DNA from 3 places in the Gordonia sp. IITR100 genome. Region 3 is predicted to be linked to each of the others. Evidence: riboswitches for the same ligand, from Rfam matches in the RefSeq annotation. Region 3 holds a riboswitch; each other region holds the start of a gene.
What was found. Region 3 has a riboswitch for thiamine pyrophosphate ahead of B1818_RS13725 (TenA family protein). Riboswitches for the same ligand answer to the same signal wherever they lie in the genome.
Positions count from the first base shown of each region.

Region 1: another riboswitch for thiamine pyrophosphate. It lies ahead of thiC (phosphomethylpyrimidine synthase ThiC); the one in region 3 lies ahead of B1818_RS13725 (TenA family protein).
Region 2: another riboswitch for thiamine pyrophosphate. It lies ahead of thiO (glycine oxidase ThiO); the one in region 3 lies ahead of B1818_RS13725 (TenA family protein).

Region 1 covers NZ_MVKV01000001.1:280,024-285,827, reverse strand. The annotation lists gene B1818_RS01340 (LLM class flavin-dependent oxidoreductase) at 1-835, opposite strand, end outside; gene B1818_RS01335 (SHOCT domain-containing protein) at 1,028-1,417, shown strand; gene thiD (bifunctional hydroxymethylpyrimidine kinase/phosphomethylpyrimidine kinase) at 1,495-2,415, opposite strand; gene thiC (phosphomethylpyrimidine synthase ThiC) at 2,415-4,103, opposite strand; TPP riboswitch at 4,095-4,209, opposite strand; gene B1818_RS01320 (GNAT family N-acetyltransferase) at 4,420-4,767, shown strand; gene B1818_RS01315 ((2,3-dihydroxybenzoyl)adenylate synthase) at 4,934-5,804, opposite strand, start outside.
Region 2 covers NZ_MVKV01000028.1:70-5,873, reverse strand. The annotation lists gene B1818_RS23115 (ABC transporter permease) at 119-865, opposite strand; gene B1818_RS23110 (ABC transporter ATP-binding protein) at 862-1,860, opposite strand; gene B1818_RS23105 (thiazole synthase) at 1,932-2,720, opposite strand; gene thiS (sulfur carrier protein ThiS) at 2,779-2,991, opposite strand; gene thiO (glycine oxidase ThiO) at 2,988-4,052, opposite strand; TPP riboswitch at 4,049-4,158, opposite strand; gene thiE (thiamine phosphate synthase) at 4,207-4,917, shown strand; gene B1818_RS23085 (hypothetical protein) at 5,234-5,608, shown strand.
Region 3 covers NZ_MVKV01000008.1:150,454-156,257, reverse strand. The annotation lists gene B1818_RS13750 (fused (3R)-hydroxyacyl-ACP dehydratase subunits HadA/HadB) at 1-998, opposite strand, end outside; gene rpmG (50S ribosomal protein L33) at 1,093-1,260, opposite strand; tRNA gene B1818_RS13740 (tRNA-Met) at 1,354-1,427, opposite strand; tRNA gene B1818_RS13735 (tRNA-Thr) at 1,449-1,521, opposite strand; tRNA gene B1818_RS13730 (tRNA-Tyr) at 1,640-1,720, opposite strand; TPP riboswitch at 1,876-1,970, shown strand; gene B1818_RS13725 (TenA family protein) at 1,958-2,683, shown strand; gene B1818_RS13720 (ABC transporter substrate-binding protein) at 2,680-3,705, shown strand; gene B1818_RS13715 (ABC transporter permease) at 3,680-4,474, shown strand; gene B1818_RS13710 (ABC transporter ATP-binding protein) at 4,467-5,294, shown strand; gene B1818_RS13705 (YajQ family cyclic di-GMP-binding protein) at 5,346-5,804, shown strand, end outside.

The DNA of each region.
Region 1 (5,804 bases), on a different contig from region 3:
GGGTCGGCGGCGGCCAGCCGCGTTCGCGACCGATGCGTCCGACGTACTCGCGGTAGTGCGGCCACAGGTCGTCGCGTGCCTGCGCGTCGGTGTCGGCGACATGTCCCGGTGAGTGCACGCCGACGGGCAATAGCGGCTTGTCCATCTCGCGCAGGGCGCGGTGATAGAGATCGACGTACGGCTTGAAGCGCAGCGGGTCGCCGCCGATGATCGCCAGCATGAGCGGCAGGCCGTACGACGCGGCACGTACCACCGACTCCGGGCTGCCGCCGACCGCGATCCACGTCGGCAGGGGAGGGTTCTCGAGTTCGGGGTAGACCGTCTGGGACTGCAGCGGACTGCGCGTGGAACCCGACCAGGAGACCGGTCGGCCGGTGCGCAGTTCGGCGAACAGGGCCAGCTTGTCGCTGAACAGTTCCTCGTAATCGGAGAGGTCGAAACCGAACAGCGGAAACGACTCGGTGAACGACCCGCGCCCGAGGATCACCTCGGCGCGACCCGACGACAACGCATCGACTGTCGAGAACCGCTGGAACACGCGGATCGGATCATCGGAACTCAGGACGGTGACGGCCGAACCGAGACGCGTCCGGGTGGTGCGCGCCGCGATCGCGCCGAGTACGACCTCGGGTGCCGACACCGCGTAGTCGTCGCGGTGATGCTCACCGACACCGAGGAAGTCGACGCCGACCGTGTCGGCGAGGATGGCCTGCTCGAGCAGATCGCGCAGGGTCTGCGACCCCGAGCGCAATGTGCCGTCGGGTTCGGCGGTGATGTCCCCGAACGTGTCGAGACCGAGCTCGACCTTCTCGATACCTACCGGGTGAGATTCCATGTCGCCCTTCGCGAAGTTGTGATCGTGCGGGGCGAAATCGGAGGAATTGCGCCCGCATTGGTCTCTTCACACGATTTCACTAAATTCTTTCCAGTTCGTCACGGTGTCGAGGTCGGTGCTGTGTAATGCTTCATATCGGTTCATGTGCTCGGCGTGCGAGCGCCGATTCTTCTAGACAAGGGAGACACTCCGATGTGGGATTCATTCTGGGACTTCATCTGGTACACGATCGTCATCTTCGCGTTCGTCGCATACCTGATCGTCCTGTGGCACATCATCAGCGACCTGTTCCGCGACAAGGCGGCTTCGGGGTGGGCGAAGGCGGCGTGGGTGGTCTTCCTGATCATCTTCCCGTACATCACCGCCATCGTGTACCTGCTCGCGAAGGGCAAGGGGATGGCCGAGCGTCAGCGTGAGGCGTACAGCGAGGCCAAGCAGGCGTCCGACGAGTACATCCGGTCCGTCGCAGGCACCTCACCGACCCAGCAGATCGCCGACGCGAAGAACCTGCTCGACTCGGGCGCGATCACACCCCAGGAGTTCGAGCACTTGAAGAGCAAGGCCCTCAGCGGAACCGCCTGACGGTCCCTCGACACAGACAACGCTCCCCGATGGCGCCGGTCGCCGTCGGGGAGCGTTGTCTGTTTCTCGTGTTCGCGTCAGTCCGCCGACCCGACGCCCACACGCCACAGCGGATTGACCGGACCGTGGCCGGCGCCCAGTGGATACGCGGCCGCCAGGCAGCGGGTCACCCAGTCCTTGCCGAAGCCGACCGCCGCGGGAACGTCGTGCCCGTGGGCCAGCGCGCATGCGATCGCGGCGGCGAGGGTGTCGCCGGCGCCGTGGTCGTGCGGGGTGTCGATGCGTTCGTGGCTGAGCTCGATGAACTGGTCGCCGTCGTAGAGCAGATCGGGGGAGTGGTCCGAGGTTCGCAGGTGCCCGCCTTTCACCAGCGCCCAGCGCGGCCCGAGATCGAGCAGTGCCCTGGCCGCGTCGCGCTGCGACGCGGCATCGGTGACCGCGATGCCGGTGATGAGCCGGACCTCGTCCAGGTTCGGTGTCACCACCGTCGCGAGGGGAAACAGGCTGTGCCGCAGGGTGTCGAGTGCCGAGTCGGCGAGCAGCTGGTTGCCGTGCATCGACGCGCACACTGGATCGACCACCAGCGGAACGGATGTGTCCCGGCCGATTCCGCTCGTGCGGCACTGCTCGACGATGGCCTCGATGATGGGCGCCGACGCGAGCATCCCGGTCTTCGCCGCGGCCACACCGATGTCACCGGACACGGAGTCGATCTGCGCCGCCACGGTCTGCGGTGAGATCTCCTCGAACCCGCTCACGCCCACCGAGTTCTGGACCGTCACCGCGGTCACCGCGACACACCCGTGCACCCCGAGCAGGGCGAAGGTGCGCATGTCTGCCTGTATTCCCGCGCCCCCGCCGGAGTCCGAACCCGCGATGGTCAGGACCCGTACCGGGGCCGTTCCGGGCGGTGACAGCGGGAGTCCCGTGTAGGCCTGTTCGTCGACCGTGCGCTGATTCGCGTCGACTGTGCGTCGTCGTGCGTCGTCTGTGCGCATCAGGCGCCGCCGGTCGTCTGGAGCGGGAGGTACACGCGGTTACCAGCCTCGGCGAACTCGGCCGACTTCGCGGCCATGCCCTCGGCGATAGTCCGGTCGATGTCGTCCGCGGTGACGAGACCGTGCTCCTCGGCGTAGGCGCGGACGTCCGCCGAGATCCGCATCGAGCAGAACTTGGGTCCGCACATCGAGCAGAAGTGGGCGGTCTTCGCGGGCTCGGCGGGCAGCGTCTCGTCGTGGTATGCGCGCGCGGTGTCGGGGTCGAGGGCGAGATTGAACTGGTCGGTCCAGCGGAACTCGAAGCGCGCCTTGCTCAGTGCGTCGTCGCGTTCCTGTGCCCGCGGGTGGCCTTTGGCCAGGTCGGCCGAGTGCGCCGCGATCTTGTACGTGATCACGCCGACCTTGACGTCGTCGCGGTCCGGAAGTCCTAAATGCTCTTTCGGAGTCACGTAGCACAGCATCGCGGTGCCGGCCTGAGCGATCATCGCCGCGCCGATGGCCGAGGTGATGTGGTCGTAGGCCGGCGCGATGTCGGTGGCGAGCGGACCCAGGGTGTAGAAGGGGGCCTCCTCGCACAACTCCTCCTCCAGGCGCACGTTCTCGGCGATCTTGTGCATCGGGACGTGCCCGGGGCCTTCGATCATGACCTGCACACCATGCGATTTGGCGATCGCGGTCAGCTCGCCGAGAGTGCGGAGTTCGGCGAACTGGGCCTCGTCGTTCGCGTCGGCGATCGATCCGGGGCGCAAGCCGTCGCCGAGGGAGAACGTGATGTCGTAGCGGCGGAAGATCTCGCACAACTCGTCGAAGTGCGTGTACAGGAACGACTCCCGGTGGTGCGCGAGACACCAGGCCGCCATGATCGAACCGCCGCGCGACACGATGCCCGTCACCCGCTTCGCGGTCAGCGGAACGTAGCGCAGCAGGACACCGGCATGCACGGTCATGTAGTCGACACCCTGCTCGGCCTGCTCGATCACGGTGTCGCGATACAGTTCCCAGGTCAGCGAGGCGGGATCGCCGTTGACCTTCTCCAGCGCCTGGTAGATCGGAACCGTCCCCACGGGGACCGGCGAGTTACGCATGATCCACTCGCGGGTGGTGTGGATGTCGGCGCCGGTCGAGAGATCCATGATCGTGTCGGCGCCCCAGCGGGTGGCCCACACCATCTTCTCGACCTCGTCGGAGATCGAGCTGCGCACCGCCGAATTTCCGATGTTCGCATTGACTTTCACCGCGAAGTTCTTGCCTATGATCATCGGTTCGGACTCCGGATGCCGGTGGTTCGCCGGGATGACCGCTCGCCCGATCGCCACCTCCGACCGGACCAGTTCGGGGTCGATGCCCTCTCGGGCGGCGATGAACCGCATCTCTTCGGTGATGATCCCGGCCCGCGCCCAAGCTAGCTGGGTGCTCGCGCCGTCGACCGGTTCCGGGCGGCGCCAGTTGTCGCGGGTGGGGGCGAGGCCCTTCTCGACGTCGATGCGCGCCGTCGGATCGGTGTACGGACCCGAGGTGTCGTAGACGTCGAGGTGTTCGCCGTTGGTGAGGTGGATACGACGCTGCGGGACGCGCAGGTCGCCGACCGTGAGGTGGTGCTTGGTGCTGCCCTCGATCGGACCGAGGGTCAGGAACCCTGAGTCGGCGGGTGCGCTGCCGTCGCGAGTCGCGGATACACGTGTGCCCATGGCTTGTCTCCCTACGCCGGCATTACCCGGACAGGTTCGAGCGGTCGGCGACCGCCCGTCGCCATCTCAGCCCTCGGTCATCGTGAGAGCCCCCGCGGTGTAGTTGTCGTGCGTCCGCCACCCTACAGCGCGGAGTTCGTTCGGGTCGTAGGGGTGCGCGCGACCGTCTCGATGTGCGACGACCGGACGATCGGGGTCATCAGTTACGGTTCCGTAAGGTACCGTGTGACCCGGATCACAAGCGGGGCCTATGCCGAGGTTCGGACGGCACATGTCAGTGGTCCGATGTCCACGATCAAGAGGTGAGGAGGGTCGGGTGCTACGCAAGCATCGTCAGCGACCACCACAGTCGGCGAAGTCGATCCTGCAGCAGATCTCGCAGGTGGTGCACAATCCCGACCGCGACCGGTTCGAGCTGTGGGTCGCCGGCGACCTGGTCGGCGTGCTCGGCTATTCGACCGAGACGGTCGACGGTCAGACCACCATCACCGTCCTACACACCGTGCTCTACGACGAGTACACCGGACATGGTCTCGCCACCCGACTCACCCGCACCGTCGTGCACTTCACCCGCGAGCAGGGCGCCCGCCTGCGGCCCGTGTGCACCTTCACCAAGCACTATCTCGACGGCCATCCCGGGATCGTGACCCTCGCGCCGGTGTGATCCGAAGGTAAGCCTCGGCGGCTCCGGAACATTCCTCGCCGGACCCTTCGAGGCTCGTCGCTATCGCTCCTCGCACCTCAGGGAGCAGGGGTTATGCGCTTCCTTGGGATTATGGTGCGGTGGTCGCGCTCCTCGCGCCGGTGTGAGGAGCGGGCTCCGACTCGGCTCAGCCTGCCGACGGCTCCGACAGCAGTGTCTCGCGGAGCACCTTTTTGTCGATCTTGCCTACTGCGGTGACCGGGAGCGTGCGCACGACGCGGACCACGTCGGGCAGTTTGAAGGAGGCGAGTCCGCGGTCGGCGAGGAAGGTGCGGATCGCGGCCAGCTCGAGTGGTCGGGCCGGGGGGTGTTCGTGCGAGAGCACGACTGCCGCACAGATCTTCTCACCGAGCGCGTCGTCGGGCAGCCCGACCACCGCGACCTGCCGGACCGAATCGTGGGCGAGGAGGTTCTCCTCGACGTCGTCGGCGGCGACGTTCTCCCCGGCGCGCACGATGGTGTCCTTGATGCGGCCGGTCACGGCCAGGTGCCCCGACGGCAGCCGGGTGACCTTGTCCCCGGACCGGTAGAAGCCGTCCGGCGTGAAGGACTTCTCGTTGTGCGCCGTGGCGCGGTAGTAACCGCGGATCGTGTAGGGCCCCCGCACCAGCAGTTCACCTTCTTCCCCGTCGGGGACATCGGCTCCGCCCTCGTCGACGACCCGCACCTCGTCGAGCTCCGACATCGGTGCCCCTTGCACTTGGTGCACCAAGTCACGCGGGTCGTCGGTCCGGGTGTAGCAGATCAGCCCCTCGGCCATGCCGAAGACCTGCTGGACGACGGGGCCGAGGGCCGCGTCGAGGGCGACGGCGTCGGACTGTGCCAGCTTGGCGCCGCCCACCTGCAGCAGGCGCAGGGAGCTGATGTCCGCCGGCTCCCACTCGGTCGCCGCGCACCAGAGTTGCGCGAGCGCGGGGACGAGCGCGGTCACCGTGACGCGGTGCCGCTCGATGAGGTCGAAAGTGTTGTCCGGACTGGGGTTGTCGGCTAAGACGACG
Region 2 (5,804 bases), on a different contig from region 3:
TTTTAGTCTGCCGGGCCCTACAATGGGCCGCCCGGAAGCACCAATGTGGTCCGACCGGATGGCCCTGTCGACACGCGGCTAATTCCGGATTTGACATCGGCGGAAGAAAATCCGCGAACTACGCATCCCGGGCATTGGTCACGGCCACTGCGGCCGCCAGCAACACGATCGTGAAGCCCGCGAAGTAGGCCAACGAACCGTAGGCGTTCCAGTGGAACGTGTCGCTCCCGCCGGCGAGGAAGTTCCACCCGTTCAGGAACGGCAGGAACGACACGATGTGCTCACCCACGCGCGGGAGCACCGACACGATGCGCTCGAGGGCCAGCATCCAGACGAGCACGATCGCCACCGCACCCGCCGAATGCCGCACCAGCGCGCCCACCGCGAGGCCGATCAGCGCGCACAGCATCGCGAAAACCGGCGTGCCCCAGAGATGCCGGACGGTCTCGGGCCCGGTGAGCGAGACTCCGACGCCGGCGAGCACCTGCGCCGCCACGACCGCGACGACGGACACGATGGCCACCACCGCGAACGAGAGTCCGCCGAACACGACCGCTTTCGCGAGGAGGACCTGGGGCCGACGCGGGATCGCCGCGAACGTCGGTCGGATCGTGCCGAAGCGGTACTCGGTGGTCACGCCCAGGATCGCCATGATCGCGAGCACCGCGACCCCGAACTGGTTGACGCCGAGCAGGAAGTCGTCGGTCAGGGCGTCGGTCTCACCGGGACTGCCGTAGGAACCGCCGGCGATGGCGCCGAGCAGCACCGCGAAGCCCAGGCCCAGCACCACGACGACGCCGAGGCACCAGTACGGCGACCGGGTGCTGGCGAGTTTGATCCGTTCGGCGTTGATCGCGGCGATCACCGGTTCACTCCCCCGTGGTTCCCGACGGCCCGGTTGTGGGCGTCGGGGTTGTGGACGGCGGGGTCGTGGACGGCGCGGTTGTCGACGGCGGTGTAGTCGACGGCGTGCGCCGTCATCGACATGAAGACCTCTTCCAGTGACGCCGACTCGGCGGCGAGTTCGTGCAGGGTGATGCCCGCGGCGGCGGCGAGGTCGCCGACCCGATCGGTCGTGGTGTCCGGCACGCGCATCACCGGGCGCCCGTGGGCATCCGGGTCACCCGGCGCGGGATTCAGCCCCGCCGCCGCGAGCGCGGCGTGCAACTGTTCGAGCTGCGGGCCGCGCACCCGCACCGACTGCCGGGCCCGCCCGGTGAACTCCGCCACCGAACAGTCGGCGATCAGCCGGCCCCGCCCGATGACGACGAGATGGTCTGCGGTGAGCGACATCTCGGTGAGCAGATGGCTCGACACCAACACCGTCCGCCCCTCCGCGGCGAGCTTGCGCATGAACCCGCGGATCCACACGATGCCCTCCGGGTCGAGGCCGTTGACCGGCTCGTCGAACAGCAGTGTGTGCGGGTCGCCGATCAGGGCACCCGCCAGCCCGAGCCGCTGCGACATACCGAGCGAGAAGCCGCCGGCGCGCTTCTTGGCCACCGAGGTGAGCCCGACCGTCTCGAGCACCTCGTCGACGCGGGCGGCCGGGATCCGGTTGCTCGCCGCGAGCCACCGCAAGTGGGACCGCGCACTGCGATTGGGATGCACCCACCGGGCGTCGAGCAGCGCACCGACCTGCCGCAGCGGATGCTCGAGGTCCCGGTAGCGCTGCCCGTTGATCGTCGCCGTGCCCGATGTCGGGCGGTCGAGTCCGAGCATCATCCGCATGGTCGTCGACTTACCCGCACCGTTGGGGCCCAGGAAACCGGTGACCCGTCCCGGCCCCACCTCGAAGGTGAGGTCGTCGACCGCGCGTTGACCGCCGAAGTCCTTCGTCAGATTCGCTACCTGCAACACGCCTCGACCATAGCCGCCGAATCCGGAGCGGCCCGGTCTGTCGTTCGGATGGCCGGTCGCGGGATCGCGCGTCAGTCCCGGTCGCGCCCGGGCGAGGACGCGTGCGCCCAGAAGCGCTTGGGGATCCGGCCGGCGCGCGCGGCCAGTCGGCCCCCGGCCACCGCGTGCCGCATCGCCGTCGCCATCAGCTCGGGGTTCTCCGCCCGGGTGACCGCCGTGGCCAGAAGCACGCCGTCGCAACCGAGTTCCATCGCAAGAGCCGCGTCGCTCGCCGTCCCGATGCCCGCGTCGAGAATGACCGGCAGCGGGTCGTCGAAGCGGGTGTGGCAGTCGTCGACGATCATCTCGATGTTGTGCGGGTTGAGGATTCCGAGTCCGGTCCCGATGGGCGACCCGAGGGGCATCACCGCCGCCACCCCGAGATCGGCGAGTCGCGCGGCCAGGACCGGATCGTCGTTGGTGTAGGCCAGCACGACGAAACCGTCGGCCACCAGTGCGGCCGCGGCGTCGACGAGTTCGATGGCGTCGGGCATCAGGGTGCGTTCGTCGGCGACCACCTCGAGCTTCACCCAGTCGGTCTCGAACGCCTCGCGCGCCAGTTGGGCGGTCAGGACCGCCTCGGCGGTGGTGTGACAGCCCGCGGTGTTGGGCAGAACGGCGATGTCGAGCCGGCGCAGCAGATCGAAGACCCCGGTGCCCGAGGCCGCGTCGACGCGCCGAACCGCGACGGTGGTCAACTCGGTCCCCGACGCGACCAGCGCGCGTTCCAGGGTCGCGAGATTCGACGCGCCGCCGGTACCGGTGATGAGTCGCGACGAGAAGTCGCGACCGGCGATGCGCAGATGGTCCGCATCCGGGATCGTCTCGTCGCCGGACCTCTGCTCGGTCCGCGAGGCGTCGGGCTTCAGATCGGCGAGCTCAGCCACCCTGCACCGCCGTGACGATCTCGACGACGGCACCGTCGGTCATCGTGTGCCGGTCCCAGCGGCCGCGCGGGACGACCGCGCCGTCCACCGCGACCGCGATCCCCCGGTCCGGCAACCCCAGCCCCATGACGACGTCGCGCACCGACGTGTCGGCGCCGACATCGACGCTCTTGCCGTTGACGGTGATGTTCGCGGTGATACTCATTCCTCTGCTCCTTCCAGAATCGACAACACGCGGGCGGCGGTGCCCGGCGCGAGGACGATCCCGTTGCGCCCGTGCCCGGTCGCCACGACCGTTCGTGTGTCCACACGGGTGACGATCGGCAATCCGTCCGCGGTGCACGGCCTCAGACCGGCCCCCGCTTCGGTCAGTTCGTAGGTCCGCAGCCCGGGGAAGACCTCGATCGCGTCGGCGAGCAGATCCGCGACCCCGCCGGCCTGCGGCGCGCGGTCGGCAATCCCCTCGGCCTCGTACTGGGTGGCGCCGACGACGACTCCGCCCTCGCGCGGCACCAGGTACACGGCCCGCCCGTGGAGGCGTGCCCGGACGACGTGACCGGGCGGCGGCACCGACCAGCGCGTGCGGCGCAGGCGAAGGATCTCCCCCTTCGCCGCATGCAGGTGCACACCCGGCCAGAGGGCCGCGGTGCCGAGTCCGGCGGCGAGCAGGATCTGGGTGTCGGAACCGAGGTCGTCGAGATCGGCCAGGGATTCGACGCGCGCGGAGACCAACTCGGCACCCGCCGACGTCGCGGCGGCGCGCAACGCCTCGAGCAGCCGCCGGTTGTCGACGGACCACTCGCCGACCGCGCGGTAGCCACCGACCAGTCGAGAGCTCAGCGACGGTTCCAGGGTCCGGATGTCGCGGCCGGTCACCGACTGCAGCGCGGCATCGGTGGCGGGCTGCCCGGCCCAGACGAAATCGGCGAGATGCCGCAGGTACTCGATGTCGGTGGCCGAGGCCGCGACGAACAGCGAGTCGGTGGCGGTGACGACACCCGGGTCGTCGAGCCGCTTCACGAGCGCCGGCCACAGCCGGACCGACTCGACCGAGAGGGCCAGGGACGCGTCCTCGCCGGGATGACCCTCGCCGAGTGAACCGAGCATGCCGCCGGCGACCCAGGACGCGCGCTCGTCGGTGCCGGCGTCGAGGACGCGAACCCGCCATCCGGCGTCGGCCGCGGTGAGCGCACAGGTCAGCCCGATGACACCGCCCCCGACGACCGTCAGGGCGCGGTGGGCAGGGCGCTGCGGTGGGGAATCCACGTTGGGAATCACCTTCCTTCGCCGGAATGACCCGGATCAGGTTCGACGGTCAGCGGAATCTGTCCGCACTCTCAGCCCGGCCGATCCGGACTCCCGTGTGTTCGTGCGATCCACCCTACGCCGGGGCGTCGGGGGTCCGGTTAGCCTGGTCGGCGTGACGACCCCGAACCGCACCAGCTCCGCGTCGACGGACCCCGGCTCCGCGACGGACCGTCGCCGGCGGCTCTCCACGGCCCGCCTGTACCTGTGCACCGACGCCCGCCGCGAACGCGGTGACCTGCTCGACTTCGTCGACGCGGCGCTCGCGGGCGGCGTCGACATCGTGCAGCTGCGCGACAAGAACTCGCCGGGCGAGCGCGAATTCGGGACCTTGGAGGCGGGCGAGGAACTCGAGATCCTCGCGGGCATGCGGACGGTCGCCGACGCGCATGGTGCCCTGCTCGCGGTCAACGACCGGGCCGACGTCGCGGCGCTCTCCGGGGCCGATGTCCTGCACGTCGGACAGGGCGACCTGTCGCCGTCGGCGGCCCGCCGGATCGTCGGACCGGACGTCCTCATCGGCGCCTCGACCCACGACCCCGAGCAGGCTGCCGCCGCGATCGCCGACGACGACGTCGACTACTTCTGCGTCGGTCCGTGCTGGACCACGCCCACCAAACCGGGCCGCGCCGCCGCCGGCCTCAACCTCGTGTCCTCAACGGCCGCAACACAATCAGCCAAGCCGTGGTTCGCCATCGGCGGGATCGACGCCGGCCGCGTCGGGGAGGTCACCGCGCTCGGGGCGCGGCGCATCGTCGTCGTGCGGGCCATCACCGCGGCCGACGACCCGGCCGCCGCAGCCACCGACCTCGCCGGGATGCTCTAGCGGTTCCCCTGGCGGAAACACGTTTGCCCGGTCGGTGTCGCGGGTCTATGGTGGACCGATCATGTTGTGCATCACGAGCGTTCTCGTAACCCGCCGCAGCGGGGTCTGAATCTGACCGACCCCCCGCTGCGGGTCGGTTGCGCTCTCCAGTCGGTCATCCGTTCTTCGACCGAAATCGGTTTTCGAGATGCACCCTCTTCATCTACCTCGTCGATCCTGTTCGTGGACCGAGCGCGACGACCGGCACAGTGGCGACCACTTCGCCGCACGTTTCGGCCGCCCGCTTCCCCCTGGGATGCACGAGGAGGCCGCCGGGATGACCTGGCAGCAATTCACCGACGAGTACTCCCGTGGCGGCACGATCCGGCTGGGCTCCTTCTCTGCCGTCCCGTGCTCGGGCGACCTGGTCGAGTGCCGCGCGACGCTCGCGATCGCCGACCGCATCATGTCCCGCAGCGCCGTCGCCGCCGGCCCCGTCGGTGCGATGACCTCGATCCTCTACGACGTCGGCGCCCCGGTTCAGATCGTCCGGCTGCACCAGCGGGTCGTCGACGGCCTGGTCACGACGTTCCTGCTGTGCGAGCACGACGGCCGGCAGGCCTGGGCCGTCGGTGAGGGCGCGAGCAGCGACGAGGCGAACGTCCACGCGCTGGTCGCCGGGGCGAACCGACTGCTGGACGCCGGGGTGTGACCCTGGCCCTCAGTATCTGCGGCCTCGCGGCCGTCGTGGACTTCGAAAAAACCTCTGCTCCCTGAGGAGGCCGGAGCTTGCGGAGGCCGTCACGAAGGGTCCTGGCGAGATGGGTCGCCAGCCCTTCGTGGCTCGTCGCTTGCGCTCCTCGCACCTCAGGGAGCAGGGGTTATGCGATTCTCTCGGATTAGGAGAC
Region 3 (5,804 bases):
GACTTCACCTTGCCGGTGAAGTCGACGGCCGCGCTGTCGTCGGCCGGGACGTACACCGGGCTGGTGAAGCGCACGTTGTACTCGCAGAAGGCCGCCGGGTCGCCGATGAACTCGGAGACGAAGCTCGCGCCGAGCCCCATCGTCTGCATGCCGTGCGCGACGACGTCGTCCATGCCGGCCGCGTTCACGACGTGGTCGGAGAAGTGGATCGGGTTGGGGTCGCCGGCCACGCCCGCATAGTTCGCGAGATTGCCGCGCGTCAGCAGGTACCGCTTGGGCGTGAGTTCCTGACCCACCGTGAGCGTGTCGAAGTCGACGGCACCGAAGGCGCCCGGCGACTGCGTCGGGTCGGGGAGGTCGTAGCGACCCGCCTTCGGCTCGACGGTGTGCCCGGATTCGCCGATGGCGTCGACCTTGATCATCACGTGGTCGAGTGACGCCTCGAGTTCGGGGTCGACGTCCATGCCGGGACGCGCGGCCAGAGAGGTCCACGTGGTCATGACCGGCTCGTCGTGCTGGTTCCAGATGACGTTCTTGGTGACCATCAGGTCGATCATCTCGGGACTGCTCACGTGCCGGAACGACTCGAGCGAGACGTCGCAGATCAGGCGGTCCCCGACCTTCATCGGCTGGTGGTAGACCAGCCGCTGGTCGGTCTGCATGATCTGCCACATGTCGTAGCCGGTGACGACGTCTTCGAAGAGCTTGCGCTGGGCGATGATCCCGAGCACCGACACGTAGGTGGGCGCGGCGATCAGGCGGTCGTGGCCGAAGGCCCGGGCGCCCTCCTCGCTCCAGTGGGTCGGGTGCGCATCCTGCACGGCCATCGCGTGCTTACGGATCTCCTCGCGGCCGATCTCGTAATAGTCGTCGACCGTGTAGTGGAAGCCGACGAGGCTCTGCGTGTGGGCGGCGATCTCGTCGGGGGTCGGCTTCGCGCCACCGTTCGACGCCTCGTCCGGACGATCCTGGATCTCGGCTCCGCTTACCTGTGACATTGAGCTCTACTCCTTCGGCCGACACAGCAAGACGGGCTGCCTCATCGAGAGGCAGCCCGCTGCTGGTGGTACTTCGAAACGGCCGACGACGGCGTCAGCGCGATTCCTTGTGCCCCTGATGCTTGCCGCAGTTCGGGCAGAACTTCTTGATCTCGAGGCGATCGGGATCGTTGCGGCGGTTCTTCTTCGTGATGTAGTTACGGTGCTTGCACACCTCGCAGGCCAAGGTGATCTTGGGGCGAACATCTGTTGAGGAGGCCACTTGATTGCCTTCTTTCGGGTGGTACGTGGTCGGGTTCGGAAGTTCCCTCAGGGCTTGCGACCCTTGCGCTCGGTTCCGGTCGGACCCGATGTGTAGCGGTGGAGGGACTCGATCCCTCGACCTCACGATTATGAGTCGTGCGCTCTAACCAGCTGAGCTACACCGCCCCGCGGACTTCTCGTCCAGCGAGCCCCCTGACGGAATCGAACCGTCGACCTTTTCCTTACCATGGAAACGCTCTGCCGACTGAGCTAAGGGGGCGTGCCCCGGGCGATTGTGCCCGAGAGCCTTAACGAGGTTACACACTCGCGTCTGCGCTAGACAAATCGCTGGTCGGAGACCGACTGTCGAGCAGTTTTCGCGAGAATGGACCACGCCGTGGCAGGTATAGGATTCGAACCTATGTAGCTTGCGCGACGGATTTACAATCCGCTCCCTTTGGCCGCTCGGGCAACCTGCCGTGCCGCTCTTCCGGCCACCGTGACGGCCGTACGAACAACGCCGTGAAGAATACAACGAACACCGCATCAACGCGCAAACCGGCTGGTCAACAGGCCGGGACATGGTCGTGGCACAGGCGTCCCACTGCGACCCCCACTCCTGCTACTGTGGCTGCGTTCTGACACGGGGTGCTCCGCGACGCGGGGCTGAGATGAGACCCGAGAACCTGTCCAGGTAATGCTGACGAAGGGATGTCATGTCTGTGCATGCGCACGTGCCGGTCTCCGGCCGTTTCTCCGACCACCTCTGGGAGGAGACGAAGGGGTTGCGGACGGCGATCGACGACCTCGAGTTCCTGCGGCGGCTCGGCGACGGGACGCTGCCACTCGAGGTGTTCCGCACCTACATGGAGCAGGACTCGCTGTACCTGGCCGGGTACGCGAAGGCCCTCGCCATCCTGGCGTCGAAGTCCCCCGACCCGCAGACCGCGGGGTTCTGGGCGAACTCGTCGGCCACCGCGGCCACCGTCGAGTCGGCGCTCCACGGCGACCTGCTCAACGGCGACCTGCTCAACGGCGGCCAACTGCCGCCGCGTGAGGGCGAACCCGAGCCGTCGCCGGCGTGCCTGGGGTACGTGTCCTACCTGACGGCCGTCGCCGCGACCGAGTCGTATGCGGTCGGCGCGGCCGCGGCCCTGCCCTGCTTCTGGATCTACGCGGAAGTCGGCCGGGCCCTGGCCGCGAGTGCCGCCCAGGTGCTCGCCGCCGACCCGAACCACCCCTACGCGCAGTGGGTGACCACCTACGACGCCCCGGAATTCCAGGAATCCGCCTCGCGGGCAAGGGAACTCGTGGACGAGGCCGCGGCGCACGCCGGCGAGCGGGAGCGGGCCGCGATGGCCACGGCGTTCACCGTCGCCACCCGGTTCGAGCTTCTGTTCTGGGACACCGCGCTGAACCCGCAACCGTGGCCCGCCGCATGAGCGCCCGCGCGCGCCGCCTCCTCACCGTGCTCGCCGCCGCGGTCGTCGCGTCGTCGGCGATCACCGCGTGCGGTTCGGGCGCCGGTTCGGACGGCAGCATCCGATTCGCGCTCGACTGGTCCCCGAACACCAACCACACGGGCTTGTTCGTGGCGCAGCAGCGCGGCTGGTTCGAGGAGGCCGGACTCGACGTCGAGATCCTGCCGTACAACAACACCGCCGTGGACACCATCGTGGACGCGGGCAACGCCGAGTTCGGGATCAGCACCCACAACTCGTCGACCTTCTCGCGGGCATCGGGCGCGCACACCATCTCCGTGTTCGCGCCGCTGCAGAAGTGGGCCACCGGCATCGGTGTCCGCGCCGATCGCCGCGACATCACGAGCCCGAAGGACCTCGACGGGAAGACATACGCCGGTTTCGGCGACCCGGGCGAGGAGAAGACCCTCGAGCAGGTGATCCGAAACGACGGCGGCACCGGCGAGTTCACCTCGGTGACCCTCGGAACCTCGGCATACGAGGCGGTCTACTCCGGTCAGGCCGACTTCACCGTCTCCTATCTCGCGTGGGAGGGCATCGAGGCCGAGCATCGCGGAACCCCGATGAGGTACTTCCACTACACCGACTTCGGATTCCCGGAGGCATACGCGATCGTCGTCGACGCCAACGAGGACTGGCTGGCGGACAACCCGGACCGCGCGGCGGCCTTCGTGACGGCGCTGCAGCGCGGTTACCAGGCAGCGGCCGACGACCCGGACGCGGCGGCCCGCGACCTCCTCGCCGCCAACCCCGGTGCGTTCAACGACGAGCAGTTGGTGTTCGAGAGCCAGCGCATGCTCGCCGGTCAGTACATGAAGGACGCCGACGGCCGGGTCGGGCGACAGACGCTCGAACAGTGGGCCGGGAACTCCGGGTTCCTGTACCGCAGTGGTCTGCTGACCGGCCCGGACGGGGCGCCGCTCACGACCGAGCCGGACTGGTCGACGTACTTCACCAATGACTACCTCGACACCCCTCGGTAGCACCGGCCTGCGTCGCATCGCGCCCGCGCTCGTCGCGGTGGTCGTCCTGGTGGCGGTCTGGCAGGTCTACGTCGACGTCAGCGGGATCCGGCCGCAGGTGCTGCCGTCGCCGTCGCGCGTCGTCGCGCAGGGTTGGTCGCACCGCGCGGAGATCGGGGTGCACGCCGCGGCGACGCTGCAGGTGACCCTGATCGGGTTCACGGTCTCAATGGTCCTGGCCTGGCTGCTGGCCATCGTCGTCGACTTCTCGCCGGCGCTGCGACGGGCGTTCGTGCCGTTGTTCGTCGCCTCCCAGACCCTGCCGATCATCGCGATCGCACCGCTGATGATCATCTGGTTCGGCTTCGGCCTGCTCCCGAAGGTGCTGGTCATCGCCCTGGTCACGTTCTTTCCGGTGGCGATCGGCCTGATCGAGGGATTCGCCGCCACCGACCGCGAGGCCGGCGCGCTGATGCGCAGCATGGGGGCCACCCGCCGCCAGGTCTTCCGCTACGTGCGGCTCCCGTCCGCGCTACCGAGGTTCTTCACCGCGTTGCGGATCGGCATCACCTATGCGGTGGTGGGCGCCGTGTTCGCCGAGTACGTCGGCGCCACCCAGGGGCTCGGCATCTACATGAGCCTGCAGAAGAACTCGTTCCGCACGGACCTGGTGCTCGCGGCCGTGCTGGTGACCGCGCTCCTGAGCGTCACGCTGTACCTGCTCACCTTCGCCGTCGAGCGGATCGTCGCGCCCTGGGCCCGCGCCGAGGACCGGAACCACCATGACTGACCACCGGCTGGTCCCGGACCACCGACTTGTCGTCGACCGGCTCACCAAGTCCTTTCCCCGACCCGGACGCGGACAACCTCGCCGGGAGGTCCTCGACGGGGTGTCGTTCACCGCCGAGCCCGGCGAGTTCGTCTCCGTCATCGGGCCCAGCGGATGCGGCAAGAGCACCGTCTTCGGCCTGCTGGCCGGACTCGACGTCCCCGATTCCGGCAGCGCGTCCGTCGGCTCCGAACCCGCCGTCGCCGGACACTGCGCGTACATGCCACAGAAGGACCTGCTGTTCCCGTGGCGCACCGTGCTGGACAACACCATCCTCGGCCTCCAGGTGCAGGGCGTGCCGACGAAGGAGGCCCGACGCCGGGCCGCGGACCTCTTCCCCGCCTTCGGACTCGCCGGATTCGAAGACGCCCGCCCGTTCCAGCTGTCCGGCGGGATGCGACAGCGCGCCGCACTCCTGCGCACCGTCGTCTCGAATCGCGACCTGGTGCTGCTCGATGAGCCGTTCGGCGCCCTCGACTCACTCACCCGGACCGAGATGCAGACGTGGTTGCAGTCGGTGTGGCAGCGCTATCGGTGGACGGTGCTGATGATCACCCACGACGTCCGCGAGGCCGTCCACCTCTCGGACCGCGTGATCGTGCTGTCCGCCCGCCCGGCCACCGTGGTCCACGAGGTGCGTGTCGACCTCCCGCGCCCGCGCGATCCGGCGGGGCTCACCGCTCCCGAGTTCGTCGCCCTCGAGCGAGAACTGCTCGAGGTGCTCCACGACGAGTCACGTCGTGCCCTCGCCGAGCAGGCACAGCGTCGGACGTCCCGGTAGACCCCCGCGGCCGCCCACTTGCGCTGATCGCCATGACATACCCTGTCGGACATGGCTGATTCATCGTTCGACGTGGTGAGCAAGGTCGACCGGCAAGAGGTCGACAACGCCCTGAACCAGGCTGCCAAGGAGTTGTCGCAGCGGTACGACTTCCGCGGCACCAACACCGGCATCGAGTGGTCCGGCGAGGAGAACATCGTGATCACCTCGGACGCCGAGGAGCGCGCACAGGCGGGCCTCGAGGTGTTCAAGGAGAAGCTGATCCGACGCGACATCTCGCTGAAGGCCTTCGACGCCGGCGAGGTCGTCGGCTCGGGCAAGACCTTCAAGATCACCGGCTCGCTGGTGCAGGGCATCGACTCCGAGCACGCCAAGAAGATCTCCAAGAAGATCCGCGACGAGGGGCCGAAGGGCGTCAAGGCGCAGATCCAGGGCGACGAGCTGCGCGTGTCGAGCAAGAAGCGCGACGACCTGCAGGCCGTCATCTCACTGCTCAAGGGCGAGGACTTC